DNA from 4 places in the Paenibacillus sp. HWE-109 genome. Region 3 is predicted to be linked to each of the others. Evidence: riboswitches for the same ligand, from Rfam matches in the RefSeq annotation. Region 3 holds a riboswitch; each other region holds the start of a gene.
The links. Region 3 has a riboswitch for cyclic di-AMP ahead of LOZ80_RS32490 (resuscitation-promoting factor). Riboswitches for the same ligand answer to the same signal wherever they lie in the genome.

Region 1: another riboswitch for cyclic di-AMP. It lies ahead of LOZ80_RS29425 (C40 family peptidase); the one in region 3 lies ahead of LOZ80_RS32490 (resuscitation-promoting factor).
Region 2: another riboswitch for cyclic di-AMP. It lies ahead of LOZ80_RS27445 (APC family permease); the one in region 3 lies ahead of LOZ80_RS32490 (resuscitation-promoting factor).
Region 4: another riboswitch for cyclic di-AMP. It lies ahead of LOZ80_RS39260 (stalk domain-containing protein); the one in region 3 lies ahead of LOZ80_RS32490 (resuscitation-promoting factor).

The regions. Positions count from the first base shown of each region.
Region 1 covers NZ_CP091881.1:6,855,166-6,862,500, forward strand. Annotated here, with positions in the region: gene LOZ80_RS29405 (transglycosylase domain-containing protein) at 1-1,505, shown strand, start outside; gene LOZ80_RS29410 (YwhD family protein) at 1,679-2,218, opposite strand; gene LOZ80_RS29415 (M1 family metallopeptidase) at 2,423-4,378, shown strand; gene LOZ80_RS29420 (hypothetical protein) at 4,405-5,223, shown strand; cyclic di-AMP (ydaO/yuaA leader) riboswitch at 5,391-5,531, shown strand; gene LOZ80_RS29425 (C40 family peptidase) at 5,535-6,008, shown strand; gene LOZ80_RS29430 (cryptochrome/photolyase family protein) at 6,102-7,335, shown strand, end outside.
Region 2 covers NZ_CP091881.1:6,431,784-6,439,118, forward strand. Annotated here, with positions in the region: gene LOZ80_RS27440 (YqkE family protein) at 1-114, opposite strand, end outside; gene LOZ80_RS27445 (APC family permease) at 170-2,005, opposite strand; cyclic di-AMP (ydaO/yuaA leader) riboswitch at 2,103-2,252, opposite strand; gene LOZ80_RS27450 (NAD(P)/FAD-dependent oxidoreductase) at 2,457-3,686, opposite strand; gene LOZ80_RS27455 (EcsC family protein) at 3,899-4,663, opposite strand; gene LOZ80_RS27460 (ATP-binding cassette domain-containing protein) at 4,746-6,413, opposite strand; gene LOZ80_RS27465 (energy-coupling factor ABC transporter ATP-binding protein) at 6,404-7,246, opposite strand.
Region 3 covers NZ_CP091881.1:7,565,918-7,573,252, reverse strand. Annotated here, with positions in the region: gene yabG (sporulation peptidase YabG) at 193-1,071, opposite strand; gene rsmA (16S rRNA (adenine(1518)-N(6)/adenine(1519)-N(6))-dimethyltransferase RsmA) at 1,127-2,035, opposite strand; gene rnmV (ribonuclease M5) at 2,132-2,674, opposite strand; gene LOZ80_RS32490 (resuscitation-promoting factor) at 2,791-3,930, opposite strand; cyclic di-AMP (ydaO/yuaA leader) riboswitch at 4,219-4,408, opposite strand; gene LOZ80_RS32485 (ABC transporter ATP-binding protein) at 4,691-5,431, shown strand; gene LOZ80_RS32480 (ABC transporter permease) at 5,431-6,663, shown strand; gene LOZ80_RS32475 (TatD family hydrolase) at 6,649-7,335, opposite strand, start outside.
Region 4 covers NZ_CP091881.1:8,950,291-8,957,625, forward strand. Annotated here, with positions in the region: gene LOZ80_RS38510 (anti-sigma factor) at 1-524, shown strand, start outside; gene LOZ80_RS38515 (hypothetical protein) at 721-936, shown strand; gene LOZ80_RS38520 (hypothetical protein) at 1,139-1,465, opposite strand; gene LOZ80_RS39260 (stalk domain-containing protein) at 1,596-2,387, opposite strand; cyclic di-AMP (ydaO/yuaA leader) riboswitch at 2,392-2,543, opposite strand; gene LOZ80_RS38535 (hypothetical protein) at 2,704-3,000, shown strand; gene LOZ80_RS38540 (PspA/IM30 family protein) at 3,029-3,673, shown strand; gene liaF (cell wall-active antibiotics response protein LiaF) at 3,714-4,502, shown strand; gene LOZ80_RS38550 (sensor histidine kinase) at 4,528-5,589, shown strand; gene LOZ80_RS38555 (response regulator transcription factor) at 5,631-6,278, shown strand; gene lepB (signal peptidase I) at 6,311-6,859, shown strand; gene LOZ80_RS38565 (hypothetical protein) at 6,923-7,335, opposite strand, start outside.

The DNA.
Region 1 (7,335 bases), 710 kb from region 3:
GCATCGAAACGGCTTCTGAGCTGTTCTTCGGCAAGCATGCCAGTGAATTAACGTTGGCCGAAAGCGCCATGATTGCCGGGGTTCCGAAAGGCCCTCGCTATTATTCACCGTACTATGATTTGAAAAATGCGATGGATCGCCAAAAGATCGTCCTGCAAACCATGGTGCGCAGCGGGTTCATTACACAAGCTGCTGCAGATGCCGCAGGCAAGGAAAAGCTGACCATTCAACCGCTAATGAAGAAGAAACCGGCGGCCGCTCCCTATTTCCGCGATTATGTACGTTCTCTGGCGACTGAGAAGCTGGGGATCTCGGAAGAACAATTCGATGAAGGCGGCATTCGGATTTACACGACTCTGGATAAAAAAGCGCAGGACATCGCAGAACGTGTTGTCACCAAGCAGCTCGCTGATAAACCGGATCTGCAAGCAGCCCTCGTCGCCATCGACCCGCGAACCGGTGAAATTAAAGCGATGGTCGGCGGGCGTGACTACGCTGAGAATCAGTTCAACCGCGCACTCTCCAATACGAGACAGCCAGGATCTTCCTTTAAACCGATCGTCTATATGGTTGCCCTGCAAAATGGGTACACGCCAGTTACGCTGGTAAAAAGTGAACCAACAGTGTTCACTTACGATGAAGGACGGCAGAAGTACACGCCGAGAAATTTCAATGACCAGTACGTCAACGCCAATATTGATATGCGCCAAGCCATTTCGAAATCGGATAACATTTATGCCGTACACACGATTCTGGATGTCGGCCCCGCGAAGGTCATCGACTTGGCCCGCAAGCTTGGCATCGATTCTCCGATGAAGCCGCTGCCATCGCTGGCTCTAGGATCGTTCCCCGTCAGCCCCTTCGAGATGGCCTCCGCCTTCGGGACGATTGCCAACCAAGGCATTCACCATGAGACGACGGCGATTGTGCGGATTGAAGATGCCAGTGGGAATGTCTTATATGAAGCAAGCCCGAAGACTGAGACCGTGCTTGATCCTGCTGTTGCTTATGTGATGACCAATTTAATGGAGAGTGTGTTCGAGGAAGGCGGCACTGGAAATCGGGTTGCCAGCACCATTAAGCGGCCGATTGCCGGCAAAACCGGCACAACGGATACCGATGCGTGGTTGGTCGGCTTTACACCAGAGCTTGCGACGGCTGTCTGGGTCGGCTATGACAAGAACCGGGATATCTCTACGGTGGAATCGCATCTGGCCTCACCGATTTTCGCCGAGTTCACGGAACAAACCTTGGAGGCGATCCCGCCTAAGCTATTCCCTGTACCCGAAGGCGTCAAGAGCGTTTATATTGATCCGGTGAGCGGCAAGTTATCCAATGAAGATTGCCCGAATGCTCACCTGGAGACATTTCTTGCCGGCACGGAGCCAACGACTTATTGCACGGGCAAACCTGCGAAGCCCGCTTCGGGCGATGATAATAAAGCCACGCCAAAAGGTCAAAACGGCTCCTGGTGGAACGATCTCAAACGTTGGTGGAACGACTGATCCGGGCACGTCCCAGTAAACACAAAAAGGCAGAACTAAGCGCGTCTTAGTCTGCCTTTTTGCTGTCCTAGTATATGAGGTAACATACACTAGGGTCTAGTATACTCGGTTCACCATTGTGTAACAATGGATGACACATAATGTTCATATTCTCAAATTAAGCCCCGAATTGATTAAGATAGCGCATCTTTCAGCACTTGATCCGAGCGATTCCACCATTCTTCGTTGTGGCTGATCAGCTGTTTTTTGAGCGCGGCCTTCTCCCCGTCTGACAAACCTTCGAGGATGAATTTGCGTTTCATCGCGCCATCCATTTTGTTCACATGATCCGCTAGGATTTTCCATCCACGACGTGCTTCTGTATCGACCAGCATTTCACATGCGGACATCCCGGCATAATAAGCGCCTTCTTCCGTCCGGTCTACCGCAACCCACACTATCCAGGCTTTGCGGCCATTGGGCACATCTTCTTTGTTCGTCGAGAATTTGATGCCTTTCTCAATTTTACTCTTCGCATGAAGGGTACCTTCATCCAGGTAAGCTTCATCGCCATCAATAATGACACCCGACACATTGCTTAAATCGATCGCTCCGGCACCAAAGCCTTTGTGATTCACTTTGGAGCTTACTATATTTAAGGCCAGCTTCTTTTTATCCGCTTCCATAAGGGCACCATCCACTCTTCGTAATAATAAAATGACACTTTGCTTCATTGTAGCGAAAGTCACCCCTCAGAACAAGGGCGAGATCGCCAGATCCCAGGAATGGGCGTCTAAACCGCCTTTTTCAACAATTCTTTTCCACTCGCAGAAATATTCCCCAGGTTGTCTACATATACATGCTGTAGATGCTTGTTAGGCGGGGTGAATCTATTGAGTGTTCTATTCAAAAACCGCAAGGTACAATGGTTCGTTGTCATGCTCCTTGCAGCAGGCGCTGTCTTGCTGTCTGAAACTTTGCTCCCATCTGCAAGTAGACTGGCGGTTCCGGTCGTCTCCAAAGAAGAACCGTCTGCTCCGGCGCCGGACATGCAGCCTGCTGATCGCGGCAAACCATTGGATAATCAAACAACGGCGCCACTTAGTTACCGCATTGCGGAGTATCACATGAACGTTGCCTATACACCGGAATCAAGACAGCTCCAGGGGCAACAAACGCTAACATGGGAAAACCCGGGATCCGTTCCTGTACAAGAGCTTTACCTTCATCTGTATCCGAATGCCTTCGCGTCCAAGAAAACGACATTCATGCGCGAATCCGGCGGGAAGCTGCGACAAGATGAAGCCCGGACAGGCACCAGCGGCAGTATGGACTTGCTATCCGTTAAAACCGTGGATGGCGAAGATCTTAGTCCCCGAATGACGTTCGTTCAACCGGACGACGGCAATAAAGACGATCATACGCTGCTCAAAATTCCGCTGCCGAAACCGGTAGGTGCCGGTGAACAAGTGACGATCAAAACGGAATTCCTCGTCAAGCTGCCTGCTGTTTTCGCCAGAATGGGCTATGTCGATGATTTCGTAATGGCAGGGCAATGGTTCCCTAAGGTTGCTGCCTATGAACGGGCAGGAACAAGGGGGCGCACGGAACCTGGCTGGAATCTCCATCAATACCATGGCAATTCTGAGTTTTATGCCGATTTCGGCTTGTACGACGTGAAAATCCAAGTGCCGTCGAACTATACGGTAGCGGCGACCGGATTCCCTGTTAAACCGGCAGTGACGGATAAAGGCATGAAAACGTATCAGTTCTACGCGGATGATGTGCATGATTTTGCCTGGTCCGCTTCGCCGCATTTCGTTTATGTGGAAGAGCCCTTCTCGACGCCGCAAATTCCCGGCGTGAAGATTAAGCTGTACCTCGATCCCAACCATCAGGATTTGAAAGACCGCTATATGAATGCAGCGAAAAAAGCCCTTTCCCGCTACAGCCAATGGTACGGAACGTATCCGTACTCAACGCTGTCAGTCGTGGTGCCTCCCCCGGGCGGCAATGGCGCTGGCGGCATGGAGTACCCTACGCTCGTCACCGCGTGGGGAGCCGACGACAAAACACCTGATCTGGAACTGGAACGCGTCGTTGTTCACGAGATCGGCCATCAGTACTTTTACGGACTTGTCGCCAGCAATGAATTCGAGGAAGCTTGGCTGGATGAAGGCTTTACCTCCTATGCGGAGGACAAGGTCATGGAAATGGATTATGGGGTTTCCCCTAATCTGGCGGTCGAGTCCAGCTATATTACTTCCCCTAATACATTGAATCAGAATGCATGGGCCTACACCGGACATGATCAGTATGCGGAAAATGTGTATACACGAGGGAAACTTGTGCTGAAAGCTATTGAGAAACAAGTCGGTACGAAGACAATGGACCGCATCATGCGCACCTACTTCCAGAAATGGGAGTTCAAACACCCTTCGACGAAGGATTTTCAAAATGTCGTTGAGGACGTGACCAAAACCAAATGGGATGATTTCTTCAATGAATATGTGTATGGCGCGATGATGATGGATTACTCCGTGGAGAGTATCCAAGTGAAAGCCAGCGGAATGAAAGAGAAGCCCTCCTATGACAGCACGATTGTCATTTCGAAGAAAGGCGGCAATTCACCGGAGGTTCCTATCCACTTCCATTTCGCTGACGGCACCTCGCTCGACAAAACGTGGGATGGCAAGGAAAGCCGGATTGAATTCAAATTAACCCACACGGCACCTGTAGATTGGGTTCGCATTGATCCTAAGTATTCACTCATTCTAGAAAACAAGCACATCAACAATTATCTGCAAACAGAAGTGAATCCGAAGTGGAAAATCCGTTGGAATCTCGGCATCATTCAATTCTTGCAAGCCATTTTCGGCTGGGTTTCCTGGTAAAGCATAACCCTTAAGGAGGGACCTCCATGACATCCTATCTCAAATCCGGCTTAAGGGCAGCTTTCGCGCAGCCTTTCGCCACGATCATCTTGTTCGTGTATCAAATGGGCTGGAGCATTCTGCTCTATAAGCTGGTGCAGGGGGTGCTTGTCCCTCTTATGCACCGCTTTCCAGGCGGTGAGCAGCCCAAAGAAGCGCTGCAGGTGTTCCTGGCTGAAAGCCAGTTTCAGCTCATGAAAACTGATCTGAGCCATTCCTATCTCTGGTGGCTCGGAGCTCTGCTGGCGCTGCGCATGCTGCTCACGCCGGTGCTCAGCAGCGGCGTGTATTACTCGCTCACGCATTCTGAACAAAATGCCGGCTATCGCTTCTTCCGAGGCATCAAGGTGCTGACGCTCCCTTTCCTCCTTGCGTATATCGCGCGAATTGCACTTACCTTGCTGCCGCTCATTTGGCTGCTGCCCAAAGCGCAAACAACCTTGGCGCACAGCACCTCTTATGAGCAGGCTGCCCTGCAGTTGCTGCCATGGTTCATCGGCATGCTGGTCTATGGATTTCTCTTGCATCTGCTCTTCATGTATGTGCAATTCGCGCTTGCCGGCCATCTGGGTGTTCTCTCCACCGTCATTACCTTTATTCGCTATTCGTTTCCTATTGTCGGACTGGCGCTCCTTCTTTTGCTTAGCTCGGGACTATTGGCAGGGCTCACGATTACGGCTACTTACCTATGGGCAGGTCTGGTAGCGCTAATCATTTATCAGCTATTCCCACTTTTCCACATATTCCTGCAAATTTGGGCGATCACGTCACAATTCAAACTGCTTTCCGCTAAATTGAACGGTTAAAATCAACAAAAAAAGCTTATACTGACTTAAATTTCCTCATTCCTCAGCGAATGGGGATTTTTTTGTCTGTTTAGCTGTGTTTTCCACACTTTTTCAAAAGAAAGCGTTCATAAAAAGAGGAATTTAGATCTTTATGACGAATTACAAGGACTAGCATCAAAAAAACCAAATATTTCATGCCGAATTCTCCATTTCATGGGGAAACGGGGGAACCACTACCCGGGTGAATTGATCTTGCAAGACAGGGATCATAGGGAACCTTCAACCGAACCCTCCAGCTAACCTCGTAGGCACCGGAAGGAGACAAGCAGTTGAAAAAGATTGTTGCTCTTGTTTTTAGTCTTGTTTTGTTTTTGAGTGTAGCTTTAGGAAGTGTATCAGCGTCACAATCTAAGTTGGATGAAACGGTTGACGGATTGCTCGGTGTTCCGTACAGAGATGCGGGAACGACAACAAAGGGCTTTGATTGCTCTGGATTCACCGCATACGTTTTCGACCAGTTCGGCATTGACCTTCCTCATAGTTCATCTTCTCAAAATACAGAAGGCTATTGGGTTGACAAAAGTGATCTTCGCAAAGGTGATCTTGTGTTCTTCAACACAGGTGGCAAAGGTGTTTCTCACGTAGGTATCTACCTTGGAAACGGTGAATTCATTCATTCCGCATCCAATGAAGGTATTGTGAAAAACAAACTAAGCGAATCCTATTATGCGAAACGGTATGTATCCGCCAGACGCGTTCTGTGGGATGATATCTACAATCAGCTGACTGCTGAATCCAAGTAATTTTCCTGCAATACTATGAATAAAGCCTGGACAAGCCTCAGCTCGAAAGAGCCGCTTTCCAGGCTTTTATTCTGTCGGGAGGCCTAGTCTATAATGAAATTATTCCTACATCGGAAGGATTTGCGGGTAGATGATCTGGCTGCATTCAACTACTTGTTGAGCAGTGGCGGACCTAGTCTGCATATGCTTATTCTCGATCCGTTTTTACTGCGCCATTCTAGACATGAAGCCCATAGCGGCAAGCAATTTCTGCGGTATGTGAGACGGTTGATGAACCTTTATAAGCAATATGGTAAAACGATCTATGTGGTGTACGGAGAGCCGGAAGTTGTTCTTGAACAAGTGCTGCACAACGCACCGATAGATGAGGTTATCGTACATAGGGATTTCACGCCTTATTCCAAAACACGCGATCGGAAGCTTCGTGAAGCCGCTCGAGCACGAGGTGTACCGTTCACGGAATTCGTTGATCACACCTTGGCGGATTTAGCCGATTTCCAGATTTCCTCTGGCAAAAGCGGTCCTTACAAAGTTTATACCCCCTTTTATAAAAAGCTAAACACCTACTTGCAAACTTTCTATCGTCCTTCTTCGCCGCTTCATCTGGGTGATTTGTCGACGGTGGATCTCGCCCAGTTGGAGGGCAGCCAACGCTTATTGGAGCTCTTCCAAAGCTGGGTTCCCCCTTTCTCTCTCGAAGATTATTTCCCTGCTGAAAATCCTATAGAATCACTGGAAGATTTCCTGACGGACCATCTCCCCTTCTATGCGGCACGCCGCGACTATTACGCTTATGATGGCACAAGCTCACTTAGTGCCGCGATTAATGCAGGCGCCATCTCGATCCGCAAGGTGTACGAGGCAGTCATGGAGCAGGAACATTCGGCCGCGTGGGTGCGCCAACTGGTGTGGCGGGATTTCTATTTGTATCAATCTATCTACGATGAGAACTTTTTCAGCTATGAGAAGACGTTTGACTTCACCAACCTGAGTGATCGGCATTTCGAGGCTTGGCGCAAAGCTGAAACCGGCGTGCCCATCATTGATGCAGCGATGACAGAGCTCAATGATACCGGCCGCATGCCCAATCGGCTGCGAATGATTACAGCCATGTTCCTCACGAAGAACTTGCTGTGTCCATTTACGCTGGGCGAGCAGTATTTCCGCTACAAACTCAGTGATTACGACAATACCCTTAACCGCGGCGGGTGGTTATGGTGCGCCTCTTTGGGCTTCGATGCGTCGCCCTATTTCCGCATTATGAATCCCGTGACGCAATCGATCACCTATGATCCGAGCGGCCAATACCTGCGCAGATGGCTGCCGC
Region 2 (7,335 bases), 1.1 Mb from region 3:
AGCCTGAGCCTTCAGCCCCTCCAGAATTTCTGGGCGAAGCAAATCCTTGAGCGTTGCCGGTTTATCTTGCACACTGGTATCAGCGGTTGTGGACGACCATTTCTTCTTAGCCATAACGGGTTCACCTCTGTTCTATTTCTCACACAGTTTTCCCCTTTATTGTACAACTCTACTCGTGCAAATGATAGGGGACAGTGGCGACAACGATATCTTTGTCCGCTTGAAGTTTGGAACGAATACGCGCCGCGGACTGATTGTGGAGCAGTCGGTGCCACCATTTTTTCGGCATAAATTGCGGCAGAATGACCATAATCGATTGTTTTTCCGAAACATGCGTATCGATCCGTTCGATAAATTCAGCCAGCGGCTTCAGAATCGTCCGGTAACGTGATTTGAACACAACAAGCCTTACGCCAGGGTCCCATTTGTCCCACTTCTCCTGCATCGCTTCTTCATCCTCATCGGAGAATGATACGTAGAAAGCAATGACGTTGGGCGATAACGATTTGGCATAGTTCAAGGATTGCGCAACAACGCGGTGAATCCCCGCTACGGGGACAATAATAACAGGCTCCTTCGTGCACACACGCTCATGCTCGATATCAATGCGCAGTTGTTTGGCAACGTCATCATAGTGATGACTCACCTTCGTAATGAGCCAGAGCAGGATTGGCGTCACGATAATGACGATCCAAGCACCCTCGCTGAATTTGGTGAAACAAAAGATCAGCAACACGGCAAAGGAGACAATGCCTCCTAAACCATTAATAAGCGACTTGCCGATCCAGCCTTTCACGCGTTCTTTCAACCATTTGCGGACCAGACCGCTTTGCGCCAGTGTAAAGGATAAGAAAACGCCAATTGCGTATAAAGGAATAAGTGCATCTGTTTTACCTTTGAAAATGATCAAAAGAATACTGGCCAGGACACCTAGCGTGACAATCCCGTAGTGAAAAGACAACCGGTCTCCTCGGTATGAGAACATACGCGGGAAGTTTTTATCTTGAGCCATGATGGAAGCCAAAATAGGGAATCCGTTGAAGCTGGTATTGGCAGCCAACACCAAGATCAGCATGGTGCCGATCTGCGTGGCATAGTATAGCGTTCCACGGCCAAAAGCTTGCTCCGTAACCATCGATAAGACGGATGTGTGACCATGCGGATCAGGCGCGATGCCGTATCCCAAGCTGAGCAGCGTCACACCGCCGAATACGATAGCCAACAGCGTGCCTAGCGAAGCTAATGTGCGCTTGGCATTTTTCACGGATGGTGTGCGGAAATGCGGGACAGCGTCGGAGATAGCCTCGATGCCAGTTACGGCTGAACAGCCGGAAGAGAATGCTTTCAGGATGACGAATAGCGTCAATGAACTTGTCATGGAGCTTGGCGCGAACTGAATCGGATGCATGTTCATCGAACCGCTCAGCATGTCGAAAATCCCTTTGCCAATCAGCAGTAAAATACAAAGAATAAAAAAGTACGTCGGAATCGCGAACACAGTTCCAGACTCGGATGTGCCTCGCAAATTAAGCCAAACCATCAGCCAAACCAAGATCAAAGCAATGGGAACAATATATGGCACCGTGATTGGAAATGCCGACGTGATGGCCGTCACACCGGCCGAGATCGATACCGCAACGGTTAATGTATAATCGATAAGCAGCGAAACTCCTGTGAGTCTCCCCCAAACCATGCCTAAATTTTCTTTGGCTACCATGTAGGCGCCACCGCCCATAGGATAAGCCTCAATCACTTGACGATAGCTGAGCACAAGCAGCGTAATCAAAGCGATAATGGAAATCGCAATCGGCAATGAGAATGCAAAAGCAGCAATGCCCACTGTTGCAAGCTCTAATAGAATTTGCTCTGTACCATAAGCCACCGAAGATAGCGCATCTGAAGAGAGAATGGGTAATGCTTTCCAAACCTGCATTTTTTCAGATTCGAGTTCTGCCGATTTGAGCGGCTTGCCGAATACAATTTTTTTCAATGAATCGCTTGTCATGCTGTGAAATTCCTCCAAATTAGTCTAGTATTGAGTTCTTTTCCCTTTTTAGGACGCAAAAAAACACAAGGATAGACCTTGTGCTTAGCCACATGTTCTCCTTTCTCACGATCGCTTACGAGGTTAGCTGACGGGTTCGGGCCGCGAGAAATCTGCCCTAAAGGTACAATATCATGCACCTTATTCACCCCGTTGAAACCTATGGTTCCCCCGCTTTTCTATTCAGAAAATTAAGCGAAATATTCAGTTATAACTACGTTCTGAATACTACTCTCTTCTCAGTTCATAGTAAAGGATGGAAAAGTCTTAAAAAGTATTATTCCAACCTCTCATTCCTCCAATAATTCGCTTACAACGTTTTGGATCTCTCTCTATCTCTTTTTATCTTCCGATATCGTAGTTCTAGGTCATTTCACAGAAAAAAGCTGCCTTGATGGCAGCTTTTTTTCTTCTAACTTCTGACATGAGAATTGCGAGTTGACATTTTTTGTTTAAAAATCATCTTTTTCCATATAAGTGGAATACCGCCTATGAGGAATAAATAGCGCGCATCGATCATTTTTTTGATCAAAGCAGCGAATTTCCCCTTTACTTTTTTCACTTTCAAAGTGCCAACAGCTTCTCCGCGTCCCAATGAAGCCACAGTCCCTTTGTAGTCATAGGCAAAAGGTCTCAGCGGTTTCCCACGCAAGGTATAAAGTAAATTTCGGGCTGTGTTATAGCCTTGCTGGACGGCGATTTGGGCGTTCGCGGGGTATGGTGTCCCTTCCGGACTCATAACAATGGAGCAATCTCCTGTAATAAACACATCAGGGTATTGCCACGAGCGCAGGTAATCATCCACTTTCACCCGCCCCCGCTGCACATCGAATCCAGCTTGCTGCAGCAAGGCGTTCCCGCGAACACCCCCCGACCAAATGATCGTGCCTGCTCGAATGAACTGTCCATCTCCGAGCCGGACGCCGTCCGCTTCGCAGGCTTGAATGGCAGTCGACAACTTATACTGAACGCCTTTGCGGCGCATCACTTCCATGCCGTATTCCACCAAATCATTCGGCAATCCTGGCGGTAGGGCTGTTGGCGAGGCTTCCACATTAATGATTTGCACGAGAGCCGGATCTACATCATAAGTCCTGCATAGAACCGGGATGCGATCGGCCAATTCCCCGACGAACTCCGTTCCCGTAAAGCCCGCACCCCCAATGACGAATGTCAGATACTCTTTGTGCTGGGGATTCATTTTATACTTGGCAAACATATATTGGGTATGCTGGCGGATGAACCGCACACTATTAATGCTATGAATCGACATCGCATGCTCCCGCAACCCCGGAATGCCGAACGTCTCCGTCTCACTGCCCAAACCTACGACAAGGTAGTCATAGCTCAGCGTATCATCCGTTAAAACAACCTTTTTGTCCGCTGGCAGGATTTGCTGAACGGTGGATTTCACGAAATGAATTTTGCGTTCATCGATAAGATCCCTGATCGCGACGCGGGCATTCTCATGATGATCGGTACCCGCTGCGGGCATATGCAGATGCGTCGTCATATAATGATAATCATGCTTGTTTACCAAAGTAACCGTCATTTCTCCCGATCTGATCAGCTTCTGCAGCCTGATCGCTGTAACAACACCGCCATACCCTGCACCCAGAATCACTACTTTCGCTGGTTTCATCTAAATCCTCTCCTCCGATTGAATCACTTATGCTCTACTGAATCGTGATAATCTGAGGACCAAACCCATGAAAGTGGATATGTGAAAATAATCACATAGTTAATCGAGGGTGACGGGCGGTTTGGCTCTCTCTATATGTTATGATTCAACTCCTGAAAAATCACTAGAAAATCGTCTACGACAAACAAAAAAAAGCCGGAGTGCCCATCCACTCACAGCTTCTTAGGTTTCGCTATATCTTGCAGCCAACGCAGCCGAAAACAATTCATCCCCGCCACCCCAAGCTCTTCCAGCAAGCCATAATTGGCCCAAGCCCCGACGACAGCCCCTATACCGGGAACCAACTGAAGCATTTTGCGAAAATCAATCGTATCGCGGTATTCCTGCTGCAACTGCTTCCAATCCACTTGATCCATATAGGCCTCAGCCGGCGGAAAAGTGTCAGCCACGCTGCGCCAATTTTTGATGGTAAGCAGAAGCTCGGGTTTCTTCTCATGGCTGGAAAAAGCCAATTGAAACACATAGAGAATGAATAGACGCTCTCTGTAGTCCTTCGTCGAATAGCCATAGACATGCGCCAGCTCAAACAGAAATTTCAACTTGATGCCAATTAAAATAGGGAAATCCGCAAGCCCAAGCAGAATCCCTCCCGCTCCTGTCCCTGCTCCCTCGGCAGCGGCGATCTTCTTATAGAGCGCCAGCAATTCCTCTGCTTTCGCATCGCGATCTGCCAAAGAGAGCCCTTGCAGCGGCCCCTGCGCAGGGATGTAATTGATGCCGAACAGAGTTGTCTGAATAATGCCTTTTACCGTTGCGGTAATCGTCGCATGAACCTTGTCAGGGATCAAATTATTGATGCCTGTCTGCATCGATTTGGACGCTCGTTCCACGAGATTTGGGAGCTTATGCTGCCGGATTTCCCAACGTTTGAGCTGTCTGGCCGTTTGCTGTTCGTACAGGGTGTATTCGGACTCCACTGATTTCACCACCGCCATCCCAATAAAGAATTTTCACTACAAGTATATACTTTAAGCAGCCACTTGCACCACCTGGAAAACCTTAACGAATAACAAGTAAAAGTGCAAAACCAACAACCCCCGCAGCCACGATATAACTATCCCGGTTCTGCCACTTTAAAGTACTTTTTTTCAACAGCAGCTGCCTGCCGTCGATTTTCTTCATTTCCATGGCGACAGTCAGCTGCTCGGCTTTGTGGAACATGGCAAGCAGCAGAGGAACGACAAGCGCAGGGATATCCCGTGAGCGGACAGCTCCCGGACGAATGGCTGCCTTGCCTCTTGCTCGGACAATCGCTGAAAACCGCGTCCACTCCCGTAATATCATCGGAATGAACCGAAACATCATGGAGACGGCAAGCGAAAATGATTCAACGGGCAGCTTCACTTTCCGCAGATATTTCAAAGCCCAATTCAGTCCAGCTACCAATTGTCCGTAGGGTGTTGTCACGGCGAGCCAATAGCCATCCATGAGAATAAGAAACAGTCGCGTCACCGTGAATGCCGTGCTCCAACCGCGTTCCAGCGAGTAGCCCAGCCGGAACGATCCCTCCGGCGACGTCCAGTTCATGCCGGCAAGCCAGATCGAGAGGACCATGAAGATAAGGAATGGCACCGCGATCTTCCAACTGCTGCGCAGCACGCTGCGCGGCAGGCCGAGGCTCGCGAGGCCAAGCAGCAGCGCGGAAGCCGCGAGGCCGCTCCATGTCATCTGCTGCATCGTCCCGATGACGAGCAGCAGGTAGAGCAGCCACTTCGCGCGCGGATCGACCCGCAGCCACGCGGCCTGCGGGGGCGGCGCTGCCGCGCTCGCTTCGCGCGCGGGCGGAGCATCCGGCGCTGCCGCTTGCGGCGCCGGAACTTCAGCGCTGCGGCGTTCGCGCAGCGCCTCGAGCATCGCCGGCGCCGCAAGCTCCGGCGTGAGCAGGTCCGGCGCGATGGCGATGCCATAGCGCGCCATCGCAAGCGCGGCCTCCACGCAGCTCGGGAGGCCAACCCCGGCGCGCGCCAGCAGCTCCGGCGCGCGGCACAGCGCTTCAGGCGTGCCGTCGAAGACGAGCGCGCCGCGGTCTAGCACAAGGACACGGTCTGCCAGCGGCAGGAACGTGTCCAGATCATGCGTGGCGATGACGAAGCCGCCACGCTCCCGCTCGCGAATAAGGCGCAGCAATTCGCGAACGGCCGCCGCCTCGAGGCCGGCGGTTGGCTCATCCATGAGGAGCCAATCCGGCGCCGTGGCGAAGGTGGTAGCCAGCGCAAGCCGGCGCTGCTCTCCGCCGCTAAGCGCGAAAGGCGAGCGCTCCATGGCAAAAATGCCACGTGGATCGTGCTCTTCACACGCCTCCCGAATGCGCCTGTCAGATTCGCTAGCCACCAATTTATACGGTCTGAGCGAGTAGGCAAACTCTTGCCTTATACTCCGGGCAAACAATTGCTGCTCAGGGAACTGAAACGTCAAGCCAAGACGCAGAAGATGCGCTTGATTCACTTTCCTTTTGTCCCACAGCGGCTGTTGGTCAATGGCTATTGATCCGCTGTGCGGCTCTAGAATCCCTGCCAAGACTTGCAGAAAGGTCGACTTTCCCGAACCTGTATGACCTATTAACAGCGTTACGGAACCATCCGACAGCTCGAGACTAAGCTCTTTTAATAAGTGGCGGTTGGGATCATCCGGGGCTTGTACCCCTATACGGTTCAGAGTTAAAGGCACGGAGCAGCCACCGCCTCTGCCAGTTCGTCCATATTCAACGGAAGCAACCCCAATTTACACCCCATCTGCAATAGACTAATAGCCGTCTTAACAGCAAAAGGCGCATCAAGTCCCAACGCCGTACAGGGTGTCATAACAGCGAGTTCAGCCTCATTGTCACCATAAAAAAAGGCTCTTGGCTCGCCATCATACGTAATTCGTCCTTCACCAAAACCAATTACACGCGTGGCGTCCGCGACCTCTTCCAAGCGATGCGTGATCCAGACAATCGTGGTTCCCTGCTGATAGGCCGCTCTGACTGCTTGACGCACTTCTTTGCGGGCTGCAGGGTCCAGCATGGCCGTCGGTTCATCCAAAACAAGCATTTCCGGTTGAACGGACAGCGCTGCCGCCAAATTCACCAGCTGCTTTTGGCCACCCGATAATGTATTCAACGTTCGATCTACAGGGAGAGATAGTCCAACCGAGGACAAGATTTCCTTATACTGCGCTTCACGCTCTTCTTCATCCGTGCTTATCTCAGTGGCTATGTAGTCAAGTTCTTCCCGAATGGTGTCCCCAATAAATTGCGCGTCAGGGATTTGCAGCACACCGCGGGTAGCGACGGCAGCGCTCTTGGGAACCTTCATTTCCCCCTCAGAAAGTGGGCATAAACCTAACAAAACACTGGCTAATGTACTTTTGCCGCTGCCATTAGGCCCTATAACGACAATCCATTCTCCCTTATGAATATCTAAGGAAACCTCTGACCATACGCGTCTTCCTTCTCCCATTTCCGTTCGATATACGACCGAAGCCTGTCGCAGGGATGTTAAAATCTCACTTTTTGACATATGTAAAATGTTCCTTTCACTTTCATAAAAGATGTGCTATTATCTGATTGTTGATTGTCAACTGATGTTGGATTATCGAGTTAACAATA
Region 3 (7,335 bases):
GCATTTTCACCTAATTTCTGAATTCCCCATCTTACAGGTTGTCTCCAAAGTTCGCAAATTATTCACACTTTTCCAATAAAAAAGAACACCTACTCCGTCATCCCCTCCTAAGAGTTGAATAACAAGCAGGTGTTATATCTCAGACCGATCGGCGGGTTCGCTCGTCTCTCGATCCGCTCTGCAGCAAAATGCCTAAGCATGTTCTTCCGAATGCGCATGCATGATCCCCGGAATGCCCATGCGGTAGCTCCCTCTCGTCTCTACGCCGCCTAATCCATCGAGGCCTGTCACCGTCAAATCGACAATATCCAACATCGAGATCGTGTCTTTCACAGAGGTATACGACAGTTTGGCTGCAATACAAAGCGGGTCCAAGGCATGAATGAGGATGCGTGCCGGAGAACTGGCGAAGTTCGCCCCAGCCCTCAGAAGAGCCTCAAAATGAGACTGGCAAGCCCCAGCAACAATGATCATCGAGTCCAGGTTCCGCTCATACTGCCTTGCTGTCTGGACCGCGTTCACGAAGTTCTGAGAATTCTTATAGCTGTTAAGATTGCCGGGGCCTCCACTTTTTCGATGCTTAAGTATACCGTCATGGCCAGTAATCACAACAATGTTCGGTTTAATCTGCGGCAGCAGCCTATGCAGGGCTTCAGCCATTTGCGATTCAGGAATATAGAAGCCCTCCGCAGGTATGCGCAGCTCCCCATAGATTTGCATGCTTTTGCGCAAATAAGTCGGATCGCCGTCGAGATGCAGCACTTTACCCGGAACTTCAAAGTAGCTGATTTCCGCTTTCTGTTTATGGGGGAGGGAGAGTTGATTTTTCTCCTGCAATTGCATTTGGGCTACCGCCAACCGCCGCAGCGACTCGCGAAATTCAGGTGAACTCGATCGCGGATGATCCATCGCTTCCGCCGGATTCGATATCGTGAGGTCAACCAAAGGCGCATCTGCAAGCAATCGGTAGTCCACACCGCGCAGAACAGCTTTGAGCTGCTCAATGCGCTCAATCTTAAACATGACGTCTCCGCCATAGGATTTACGGGTAACAAAGTCTCCTTGCCTCATCGCAGAAATCCCCTCCTAGGGGTATCCTATGGCGATACTGGGCATTTGGTGCGGGTTATTTGCAGCCGTGCGCTTGGAGAGCCGACGACAAGCGCGCGAACTCTTCCATGCTGAGCGTCTCGCCGCGGCGCGAAGGCTCGATCTCAATGCCGTGCAGCAGCGCTTCCAGCTCAGGCTTGTTTTCTTTGGTAAAGAACCGCGCAGCCAGGTTATTGTACAGGGTTTTGCGCCGCTGAACGAAGGACGCCTGGACGACAGCGAAGAAGAAGTCCACGTCGGCAACATCGACCGGAGGGGTTTGACGTACACGCAGCCGGATCACGGCTGAATCGACGTTCGGCTGCGGCACGAAGACGGTGCGCGGCACGATCGTGACAAGCTCCGGCTCGCAGTGGAACTGAACGGCAATGCTAAGGCTGCCGTAATCTTTGGTGCCTGGACGTGCCGCCATGCGGTCGGCCACTTCTTTCTGAATCATCACGACGATATTCTCCAGCGGCAGCTTCTCCTCGAGAAGCTTCATGATAATCGGGGTCGTGATGTAGTAGGGCAAGTTGGCGACGACACTGACGCCATCTACGCCTTGGAAGTGCTCCCGGAATAACGCCTGGAGGTCGGTTTTCAGGATATCCCCATGAACCACGGTGGCATGGGGGTAAGGCTCCAGCGTTTCGGCCAGAATAGGCAGCAAACGCTGATCGATCTCAACAGCCAGGACGCGGCCGGCGAGCTTGGCCAATTTCTGCGTGAGCGCGCCAATCCCAGGGCCAACCTCCAAGGCTGCTTTATTGGGTCCAAGTTCAGCAGCCATGACGATCTTGCTGAGGATGTTTTGGTCAATCAAGAAATTCTGACCCAGGCTCTTTTTGAGCACAAGACCATTTCTTTTAATAATTTGTTTCGTTTTACTGGGTGTTGCGACATCTTCAGCTGTTACAATGACTTCATTTCCGGGTATATTCATCGTGTAGACCTCTTCATCTATAGGTTCTGGGCATTTCTTCTCTAAGGCCTCTAAAAGGCCAGTACAAGCGATGTAAGCGCAATCTTGATCTAAGTTCTACTTCTCAGCTTCCAGAAGCTCCACAGCTGCCTCAAATTCCTCTCGCGAGATCTGAAACATCGCACAGCGTTTAAAGAACTGTTTGCCATTGCAGTAGCCAATGCCTAACGCATTGCCCACAATAAGCCGACGAGCTGCCGCCTCGGCATGAACGATCAATCCTGCCGACACGAGGTCTTCGATCGTCAATTGGGACACCGCTCCCTCGTATTCGGTCCGCAGGCTCTGAAGAGCTTGACGAATCGTCTCCGGCGTCGCGTTCTCAACCCCGATATCACCCTTATATGCCGCTTGCTCTTGGGTGATGAAAGCATGTTTGCAGCCGGGTACCTTGGCCGCTACAATTTTGCGAATCCGTTCACCTGCGTGATCCGGATCCGTGAAAATAATAACGCCTCTGCGCTGCTGCGCGAGTGCGATTCGCTTCAAGACAGCTTGGCCGATCGCAGAGCCGCCGGTTTCAATCGTATCCGCCTCGACTGCTCGGCGGATGGCCGTTGTATCGTCTTTTCCTTCGACGACAATGACTTCTTTAATCATAACGGTTCCCTTCCCAGTACGCAGAAAAAGAAGAGGGGTCCCCTCTTCTTTCGCCCAGGCTGCTTGCCTGGCAACGTATATATGACATTCTTCCCGCCGAAACAGACGTTTACACGTTAGTTTTCGGAAGGCTTTTTCGGTCCGACCACGTAGACCGTATACCCCTGTTTTGTTCCGAATTTATTGGCATAACCATTATCCTCGAAGTAGACATCAATAGTTTGGCCCTTCACACCGCTGCCGGTATCTTCTGCACGGCGGAAACCAATACCTTCAATGTACACCCACCAACCGAGTGGAATGACTTTGGGATCAACAGCAATTGTTCTTCCTTCCGTTACGGTAGTGCCCGTATAGGTTTTACCATAACCAGGAGTCCCCTCTGATTTACCTGTTGATTCGGCTCCCGCTGAGTAAGCCGTGAGCTTCACATTTTTGAGGATTTGTTTATAACCGAAAGTAACCCCATTCTTCGAAACTTCATCCACGCTTGGCGAGGAAGCCGAAAGAACCACGACCGGATTCTTCGTGCCAATCGACACGACTTTCTTAATGCTTTCTGTTTGTACTTCTTCACCCACAACTGCTTCCGCGACTAAAACACCGTCTTCGAAAGTCTTTTCTTTCTTCTTCAAGAGCACGCCTTCTTTGCCTTCTTGGACGATTTGCTCTTTGCCTTTGAGCAGCGATGCGTCGTTCTTTTTTTCCGTATCGAACGCGATCGGCTCTGTGACTGCCTCCGTCTCTTTTTTCACACGGACGATTTTGACTGCATCGCCGGAAGCCAGAGCGGCTGTCGGTTCGGGAGTGATCTTGTCAAGCTCCCCAAGTGCAATATGTAAACGTTGCAATGCACTTTCTACCGTTCTTGCAGTTGTGTAAACAGTGGTGGTCTTTCCATCAGCAGTCAATTGAATTGGTGATGCATGCTCGATAACAAATTTGTCTCCGCCTTTGATTTTGGTCGTAGGCATTGCAGATATTTCATCGTGTTCACCAATCGTTATGGCTTGTTCATCCAGTAGGCGTTGCAGGACCCATTGTTTCGTATGTACAACGGTTTCTTGTCCATTCACAACCACGGATACGCTCTTGGTAGCCGTACCGTACAACAACACCAAAAACATGAAAGTCATTGCGATTGAGATAAGAGCTAAGCTTAAAATCAAACGCAAGTTTTCATGCTTCCATCGCAATGCGAAGGACATGCTGGATGATCGTTTTACATGGGTCTCGCTAAATGAGATACTGCCCACTTCTTCGGTCCTCCTTCAAAGCCTCGCCGCCAGGTTACAGCATGATTAAATTTGACGCGACTAAGGTTTTTTAGTTTAACTTAATGTGTTCGCCTTCCACAGACGCTACTAAACGCCGTTTTCGGTCGTCCCACACCATGTTGCCATTCATCATTCTATGAATTCCGGGTCCTTTTTAGTCGTCCATCCTGCGTACAGCACCGAAAGAAGACAAAAAGCCAGCAAGAAGAGGACTCTTCTCGCTGGCATAGTTTGCATAGTTAAATACACAAATAGCACGAACGACAATCGTTACCTCTCTTACGCTTACGAGGTTAGCTGACGGATTCGGACGTGAGAGTCGCCCTACTACAAGCATACACAGTATGCTCTAAGATTCACCCCTGTTACTCACTCTGTTTACTTCAGCAACGCCAAGGCTGCTTTAGCTTACAGTGGTTCCCCCGTTCCCATAAATGGAACTCAGCGAATGGAAAATCGGCAAATTGGTTATTAAGTTATTATGAAAAGTATATTACGCTGTTAATCTGAACCTGTAAAGGCAATGACACCTGCTAAAAAGGGCTAAATCGCCGAAAATTAGCTTAATTATCCAACAAAACTGCCTTTTATCTACATTTAACTCTTTATAACGTACGAATACTAACTATCTTCGAATTTATACTGTCAAACTAGGCTTGGAAAGCAAATTTGTTTATAATGATCGTGTACAAAACGGATTCGAAAATGCCAATAATTTGCTATTTAGGGAGGCACTGAGATGGGGCCCATTTTACAAGTTGACGCTTTATACGGGGGATATTTACCGAACAAACCTGTTCTTCATGACCTGACTTTTTCGATTCTTCAGGGCGAAATGATGGGTCTGATTGGACTGAATGGAGCAGGCAAAAGTACGACGATTAAGAACATCCTCGGCTTGCTTCAACCTCAGAAGGGAACGATCCGCATCAATGGATTGACACTAGCTGAACAGCCGCTCCCTTATCGGGCCACTTACGCTTATGTTCCTGAGAGTCCGGAGCTTTATGAAGAACTAACCATCCGTGAACACCTCGAACTTACCGCAATGGCCTACGGTTTATCAAGGGAAGATTACCTGAGTCGCTCTCACGCATTATTAGAGCAGTTTCACATGCAGGACAAGTTAAACAGCTTCGCCAGCCACCTATCCAAAGGGATGAAGCAAAAAGTAATGATCATGAATGCCTTCCTGATCGAACCTTCTTTATATATCATTGATGAGCCCTTTCTCGGACTCGACCCCTTAGCCATTCGGTCTTTATTAGAACTTATGGTTAAAATGAAAAATAAAGGCGCCTCTTTCCTCATATCCTCGCATATTTTGTCTACGATTGAGAAATATTGCGACAACTATGTCGTTTTGCACCGAGGCCATATGGTGGCACAAGGAAATTTAGTCGAATTGCGCGATCAATCCGATCTTCCTGCAGCATCCCTGGACGACATTTTCTACAAGCTCGTTAAAGGGGATTCGTGATGAGCCATATGGACATGAATACCCGTTCTCTTTGGCAGCAAAGATTCCAACATTATATGAAGGAATCTATAGGCTACTGGCAATATGCGGCACGCAGCAATTTTCTTGGCCTTGTGTTGTTTCTTGTCATTCTTGCTTCCTATTATTACGCAAAAATATTACAGCGTCTTCCGACAGATTATCCCTATTTGTGGTTCGTGCTGCTCTTGCTCGTTCCGTCGATTGCTTCCAGCCCAATTCGAACTCTGGTGCGGAGCGCAGACCGCATGTTCCTGCTGCGAATCGAACACCAAATGGGCGCTTATTTCCGCAGCAGCTTCATTTACAGCTTCTCGCTGCAAGCTATTTTGACCTTCCTCGCGTGGGTTGTGTTATGGCCGCTTTATCATCACTGCCTTGGGGCTAACGCGCAGCATTTCTTATTGATGCTTGTCTTCCTTCTTCTAATAAAGACTGCTAATTTATTGGCGAGCTGGCAAGAGAGCCGCTTCGCACATGAACGCGCACGAATGGTCTCGGCCAGCTTCCGTTGGCTAGCCACAATTGCTCTTCTTATCCTGCAATTCCACTACCATATGCTATGGGCAAGCGCTGCCGCCATTGTGCTTATTATGATCTGGTTAGCGCTCACGCGTTTCGTTTCCAAATATATGATTGGATGGGATTACCTGATCGCCAGAGAAAGGCAGCAGCAAGCCAGACTTTACGCCTTTTTCAACTGGTTCGTGGATGTGCCTGCGCTGCCAACACGAATAACCCGCAGAGCTTGGGTCAGCGGGTTGACACGGTTTATTCCTTTTAGACAAGATGCTTCTTATTTGTACATATATATGAAGACTTTGCTGCGTACGGAACTATTCACAATCATCTTGCGGCTGACGGTCATAGGAACATTCGCCATTGCTGTTTCAAGCAGCAGCACAGCAAGAATAGCAATCTTCCTCATCTGTTTGCTAGTTTCGCTAGTTCAGCTAACTTCCCTGGAGAGGGCACACCGCTACACCTTCTGGCTGGATATGTATCCGCTTGAGCGTCATTGGAAAGCTGGCGCGCTAGCGCTCACTATTTGGTTAGCTTTGTTAGCAGAGTTATGCATCCTGACGATACCTTTACTCATCCGGTCTTCCCCTATGTATATCCTGCTGCCGCTCGCGGCACTGCTGGTGATTACATTCATTTGCAGGTTTATACTGCTCCGCAAATTCCAGAAAAACGCTTTACTTGAGTCCTAACAAGCGAATCGTGTTGTTTGTCGTAATTTCGGCAATTTCGTCCACCGTCATCCCCCGAATTTCCGCGGCTGTCTCGGCTACTAAGCGAACGTAAGCTGATTCATTCCTCTTGCCGCGGAAAGGGTGCGGGGTCAAATAAGGTGCATCCGTTTCAATCAATAGCCTGTCTAACGGAACCTGAGCGAGTACTTCCTTAGGCTGCTTAGCATTTTTGAAAGTGACAGGTCCTCCGAAAGAGATATGAAAGTTCATATCCAGACATTGCTTCGCCGTCTCCCAACTTCCTGAGAAACAATGCATGATCCCGCCAACCTCCTCAGCCTTCTCCTCTTTCAAAATATGCAAGATATCCTGATGCGCATCCCGATTATGAATAACGATCGGCATCCCTAATTTGCGGGCTAATTGAATTTGCTCCCGGAATACACGCTGCTGGACATCCCTTGGCGATTTATCCCAGTAATAATCAAGCCCAATTTCCCCGATCGCGACCACTTTCTCATGTTTGCACAACTCCTCAATCCACGCCAAGTCGCCGGGCATCATATCAATCGCATCCACAGGATGCCAACCCACTGTCGAGTAGATGAAATCATATTTCTCCGCAAGAGCAATCGAACTAGGAATCGTCTCGCGGTTAAAGCCTACATTCACCATTCGTGTAACTCCTGC
Region 4 (7,335 bases), 1.4 Mb from region 3:
TAGAAAGTGGATGGGCTGTAGGCCGAAAACGAAGAGAAACCAAAGGAAGTCCATGGAAACCTTGGATTTATGGGGGACTTTCAGCTGCCGTGCTTATTCTAGGTGTTTATAGTTATAATCTGCAGCAGGATAACCGGGATTTGAAGTTACGGATCGCATTGCTGGATCGGCCGCCAGAAGCGGTTAAAGTCAATGACGTTGTCACCTTGAGCGGCACCGCGCAAGATATTGTTGCGAAGGGCTTAGCCACAATCGTGATTGATGCAAAAGGCACCCACCTGCTCGTCCAAGCAGAAAAATTGCCGGAACTGAAAAATAACGAGGCTTATCAAGTGTGGTTGATCAAAGGGAAAGATACCCCAGTCAATGCAGGAACATTCCTGACACACAATGGAACAGGCGGATTATATTATACCTTCGATCCTAATAATTATGACACGATTGCTATCACGCTTGAGCCTGATGCGCATGGGGATAAGCCGAGAGGGAAACCGATATTAGCTGCTAATCTAGTAAAAAGCTAAAAGTAAATAAAGGCTGTCTCAATAGGTTATAAACCTAGTGGACAGCCTCACTTCAGGATAAACCGATAAGATTAATAGGAATTTAGGGTAATTAAAAATAATAGCATAGATGAAGAAGGGATTGCAAGAAAAAGATTGCATAATAGTCAGAAGTATAGTAATTTTTAGAAGAGTAAAAATAAGAGGAGGAATTCAAATGGAAAAAATGTGTATGCAAATGATGATGAACATGTGTATGGACGACATGATGAGCCGTATGAAATCGATGAAAATGATGATGAGCACAATGAAAGACATGAACATGATGGAAAGCATGGATATGGACAACATGATGATGAACATGCAAGAGTGCGATGAAATGATGACAATGATGATGAATATGATGCGTGAAATGAAACAAACTTCCATGTAAAAGGATTGACATAAGAATCTCCCAATTCTTATGAGAACCGATCGGCAGAGCAGTCATCTGCATGCCTTAGAACGTAATCAGCCAACCATGCCAGTGGGGCTGAACACAATGTTAAACTTCATGGCAAAGCAGTCCTCTGTATGCCATATTCTCCTTCGTTTCTAACCGTCCGAATCTTCTATTTAAACACAATCCTACATTCTTAAACCTTATTTGCTTTAATTAACTTCACAATCTCAAGTCGTTTCAGCTTAAGCTCCCATACTTTCTCCCGCAATTGCTCTTCTTCGGTGGAGTTCTGCTTGTGATCCTTTAATTGTTGGAATAATTTCAGCATATTTCGGTTGATGGAATCAAACATTTGCCATAGTTGAAATTCAAATTGACGAGTCAAATGAAGCTCAAATTGATTTAATGTTTGGAGGATTTGTTGCTGCCATTCCGTATCTCCTAGTGCTAGAGCATAATTGTATAGATCAAGATGATCGTTAATCCAGGTTTGGGCAATGGGGTGTTTGTAAGTGAACATCTTGAACAGCTCCTTTTTTTAAAACCTTATACCGAGTATTATACTAGGAATTATCAGGAATTCAAGTGCTATATATAAAAAAAGTTGGATTTTGTGAAAAAAGATCTCACAAATCCAACTTTTTATTTGTTTAATTTGATAATTTATATACTTTAATGGTTTGGATGCCGAATTTTCTTAATGTTGTCTGGGAACCAGGAACAAAGATATCCAGGTGCTTTCCTTTAACAGAACCGCCAGTATCTGTTGCGTAGGCATACATGCCGCCTGCTGGTAACCCATTGAAGGTATAACCTTCTATATAGAGCTTTGATCCAAGCGGGATTACAGATGGATCAACAGCTACAGTTCCAATGGAAAGGGGATTGCCGAGAAAATCTAGAGCTGCATATCCGCCATTTTCAGCAGGATCTGCAGAATAGACCGTCGATTGAAAGAGTTCATAATCGGGTGCATGGTGATTGCCATCCTTGCTAAGTATCGCTATATTGCTGCTAGCGTCCCACTGAACGGGTATGTCGGAAGCATTGCTAAGAAAACGAAGAGGCACATAAACGCGGCCATCTTGGAATTCAGCATGGGTATCCATCATGACGGTGTTATTATCGATTTCTGCTTCTTTTTGACCCGAAACCAAAGTGATGGTGTGCTTGTCATTGTTCAGTACGACTTTGATTTGATTGCCTTCTTTGTGCCATTGCACGTCATAACCTAATTTCTCCGTTACGAAACGAACGGGTACTTGCGTGGCATGATTGCCATCCAGATAGGGCTGTGCATCCGGAAATTGCACCAGATCATCATTGACTTGCACTTTCACATCCATCTCGGCCGCGTGGGCGGAACATGGGGAAAGAAAGCCTCCTGCCAAGACTGTTAAAGACACAGCAAGGCTAGTTAACCCTTTTGTAAGCTTATTCAATTGGTGAGCCTCCTTCATGAGCCTTCGAGGTTAGTTGACGGGTTCGGGAAGAAGGTTCTCCCTAGTCTGCTCCGCGAAAGAGCAAATATTCACCCCAAGTAAATCGTCCCCCGTACCGGCACTTTGTCTGTGCACCGGACTCGGCTTTAGATAGTTTACCATCGAACATTCAGGCGGAACAACGACCAAAATATGGATGGTCCCAAAACCATACTGGACTTAGGTCTAGGAACAAAACAGTCGCGAGTCCGTTTTGAGCGGTACTTGTTTCAGCTAGAATGAAGACATGAAGCAAACACGAAGGGCGGTTGGCAAGATGAGGTTGGATCGATCAAAAAGTATCGCATTGCTTTTCATTACAGTAGGCTTACTGATTTGTTTACATCAATTTGGTCATTTAATGGGATGGCTGATTCCGGTGTCCATGGTGGTGTTGGGCTATGTCGGCATACAGAATGAAAAGAAAATAGGATGGTTGATTTTTGGCATAGGGGCTTTGATCTTGACGTTCAAATTGTCTGGACTCCTGATTCTCGGTTTGGCTGTGTGGATGTTGGTTTATGGCTTCCGCTTGCTGAAGAAACAGGATGTTCCATCTAATCATGAATTTTAATCGATGAGAAAATAGGAGGTGTGGCATAATGAGCATATTGAATCGGATTGGTAAAATGGCTGAGACGGCCTGGCAGGAAGCTGCTTGCAAGCTGGATCAGCATGAGCGGGGAGGCAGCGCCTCAGAAGCGGGGCAGCGCGGGATCAAGGCGCTGGAACAGCGCTATGAGGAAGCGCTGCAGCATACGATAGAGCTGAGACGGCTATGTGTGAACGCCGAGGAGATGGCGCAGCTGCGGAGCGAGCAAGCTGAGCTGGCGATGCGCGCCGGCGAAGAGGACCTCGCGCGGATGGCACTGCAAGAGAAGCTGCGCGAGGAAGCCGCTAGCGAGCAGTTCCGCGCGCAATACGCAAGCAGCCAGGACTTGTGCCTGGCGCTTGCGGATGAATTGCGCGGGCTGCGTGCCGGGCACGCAGCAGGTGAACGGCAGCCGGAAGGCGGGCTGCCGCCGAAGGATGCTCGCGACACATGGCGCGAGCTGGAAGTGACCGGCCGCGAGCTTGGCCGGGAAGCGCTGCAAGGCCTCCGCGTCGCGGGCCGCCTGTCGCGTGAGACGCTGAAGGAAGCCGGCGGCAATCTTCAGCAGGAGCTGCGCTCGCTGCGCGGCAAGCTCAAGCAGGATTGGCAGCATCAGAGCTTCAGCGAAGAAAAGGACTCGAGCGGCAAGAAATAGCCGCGAATCATCGTGCAGCGCCGGAGACACGGCGCACCGCATGACCTTCAAGATTCACGAAAAAGCCTTGCCGATCAAGGATTTCATCTTGGAGGTCGTCCATTCTTATGGTATGCTAGGGTTCTATATCAGCTATTTAAATTTGGCAGCCAGAGGAGGTGCAGCGATGGGCGAAGAAACCAAAAACAACCGCAGCCGGAATACAGCACTTGTGCTGATTGGAGCCGGTCTTTTTTTGCTTCTAGACCATACGATAGGCTTTTTCCCCATTCTTGCGATTATCCTCGTCTTGCTTGGTATTCATCGGGTTCGTTCACGTAAAGAACGCAAGGGCTATGTGTTGATCGGCATCGGGGCGGTCATCTTATTCGGAGATCACATTACAATTGTGTTTTCTATTGTTTTAATTTCACTAGGCCTGTTTTTTATACGGTCGAAGCAAGTGCACAAGGACGATACGTATATTCAAAAGCAAAAGCTGATGGACAGCGTCCGCTTGGGCCGCGAGCCGTGGATTTTGCGCAACAGCTCGACTTGGTACATTATCGGTGAAACGTATATTGATCTCTCCCTTGCGATTCTGGAACAAAAAGAAACCACGTTGATTCTACAAGGGGTCGTCGGTGATGTGGACATTAAAGTGCCTGATGATATCGGTGTCTCCGTAGCTACTTCCGTGACTTTTGGACAAATTCAGGTGGCCAATGAGAAGGAATCCGGCGTAATGAACAAATTAACATGGCAATCACCCAACTATGAGCACTGTGATCATCGTGTGAAACTAGTTCTTTCCTACATCGTAGGAGATATCAAGATTAAAGTAATGTAACGTAGTGGAGGAGGTTCAGTACCTATTGGACGGCTATAAACGGCGATTAACCAACATGATATGGCGCAGTATGGCTGAATCAATCATCTTTAGTTTCTTTGTCTTAGGCGCTATTATTTATTTTTTGCAATCACGCAATTTGATCGTGCCGTTTGCGAACTGGCAGGAAGGCGTGAAGTTTACCTTTATGGCGATCTTGATCATCGGCAGCATAGGAGCAGGCTATGGCTATTGGAATAGCAGTCGTATAACAAGGCGGCTTGAGCCGATGATGGAAACGATGATTCTACTGGAAAAAGGCACATTTTCCCGTGAAGGCTTCGAATATGGGGAAGATGAAATTGGCCGTCTCAGCGAGCAGTTGGGGCGGATTATGAAGCGCTGGGAAGAACAGGTTACTTCCTTGCAGCGATTGTCCAACGATAATGCCGAGCTCGCAGAGAAGGCCAAATTATCCGCGGTTATTGAAGAGCGGCAGCGGTTGGCGCGGGAGCTTCATGATGCGGTGAGCCAGCAGTTGTTTGCGATCTCGATGACCGCAACGGCGGTTGGGCGGACGTTGGACAAGGATTTCGAGAAGGCCAAGCGCCAAATCCATTTGATTGAGGAAATGGCCTCTGTGGCGCAGTCCGAGATGAGGGCTTTGCTGCTCCATCTAAGACCGATTCATCTGGAAGGCAAACGGCTGTCAGAAGGGCTTGTGGAGCTGCTGAAGGAGCTCGCTGCGAAGGTCCCGATGGCGATCACGTGGGATATGGACGAAGAAATTCGTTTAAATAAAGGGATTGAAGATCATTTATTCCGGATTGTGCAGGAGGCTCTCTCGAATGCACTGCGTCATTCCAAGGCGAACAAGCTGGAAGTGAAGCTGCTGCATCGTCCGGACGGTGTTCGTCTGGCAATTCGTGATGATGGCGTCGGCTTTGAATTGGATGCGAAGAAGCTCACTTCTTATGGCATCGTATCGATGAAGGAGCGGGTCAACGAAATTGGCGGCTCAGTAGACATTATCACAGCACCGGATCGTGGAACACGGATTGAAATCAGGGTGCCTATACTTGCTTCTGAACTTGTTGCTGAAGGCTAGCTGAGGAGTCAAGAAATCGTTTGGAGTGAGAGGAGAAGCAAATGGACGACGCTTTGATTAAAGTTTTGCTTGTCGATGACCATGAAATGGTAAGAATCGGACTCGCAGCCGTATTAGGAACAGAGGATGGCATTGAAGTGGTGGGAGAGGCTAGCAATGGCCATGACGGCATTCGGCTTGCTCAGGAATATCGACCTGATGTCGTATTGATGGATCTAGTTATGGAAGGCATGGACGGGATCGAAACGACGAGGAAGCTGCTGCAATTGTACCCGGATTGCAAAGTCATCGTGTTGACGAGCTTCCTGGATGATGAGAAAATGTATCCAGTGATAGAAGCAGGAGCATTCAGCTATTTGCTCAAAACGTCACGCGCTTCTGAGATCGCGCAAGCGATCAGAGCGGCCGCCAAGGGGCAGTCGATTCTGGAGTCGCAGGTGGCCTCCAAGATCATGAACCGGTTTCGCCAGCCAAAGCCTGTCGCGGCGCCGCATGAGGAATTGACGGATCGCGAGATGGAAGTGCTGCGGTTGATCGCGAAGGGCAAGTCGAACCAAGAGTTGGCGGACGATTTGTTCATTGGTGTGAAGACCGTGAAATTCCACGTTACGAATGTACTTGCCAAATTAGGTGTTGAAGATCGCACGCAAGCGGCGATTTATGCATTTAAGCATGGGTTGGCAGAATAGCAGTAGCAGCTAAGTTACAAGGAGCGATAAGGATGAATTTATTAAAGCAAATCTGGAGCTGGTTCGGTTCCATTGCCATTTCGTTTGTACTAGTCGTATTTCTTGGTGTGTTTGTGTTCCAATCCACGAAGGTTATGGGTCATTCAATGGACCCTACGCTGCATGACACTCAGCGCGTGTACGTGTCTAAACTGTCTCATACGTTTAATTATGAACCCAACTATGGTGATATTGTCATCATTGATTCGCGTGTTGACATGAAACGTACGTTCAAAAACGATTTGCTCGACAGTCCGCTGCTTAGTCTGTTCACCAAAGGCGATGACAATCATGTCTGGATCAAACGCATAATTGGCAAGCCTGGAGATCAATTAGAGCTCAAAGATGATAAAATGTACCGCAATGGGCAACTGCTCGATGAGCCCTATATCAATGAGGCTATGCGGACAAACGGCAACAAGCAATGGAAAGTGCCGGATGATCATGTTTTTGTGATGGGAGATAATCGCAATAATAGCATGGATAGCCGTGTGATCGGCTTTGTTCCACTGGATCATGTTTTAGGCAAAAAGTTATTTTAACAGCAAACGGCCCTCGAGGTGAGCATGCAGGCGCATGAGCATCGCGAGGGCCGTTATTTTGGTTTACATCTGAGCGTCGAGCAGCAATCCGCTCATCGGAACGGGCAAGTATGCTTGCAGCTGTGAGCGATATTGGCCGTAGGGCTTCAGCGGCGAACTGGAGAGCTGAAAGAAAGACTCGGAAGGCAATTGCTGCAACTGGCCAAGTGAGTTCGCTAAGGACGCCGCGAAGCTCGTCACGCTGCCTAGACTTTTGCGCAGTGAGCCTGACGGGTTAATAAGCTGATGATGCAGCTCATCTTCCGCCAGCTCCAAGGTGCCGTCATCGAGGTTGGTAATGCCGATCTCTTGCAAGGCATAAGGCTTAGCCGCTTGCTCAAACCCGTTCAGCAATGAACGGTTCAAGTATTCAGGTGAATCCTTTAAGCTATTTTGAAATTGATTATAAGTATCAACAAATTGACGGATAGGTTCTA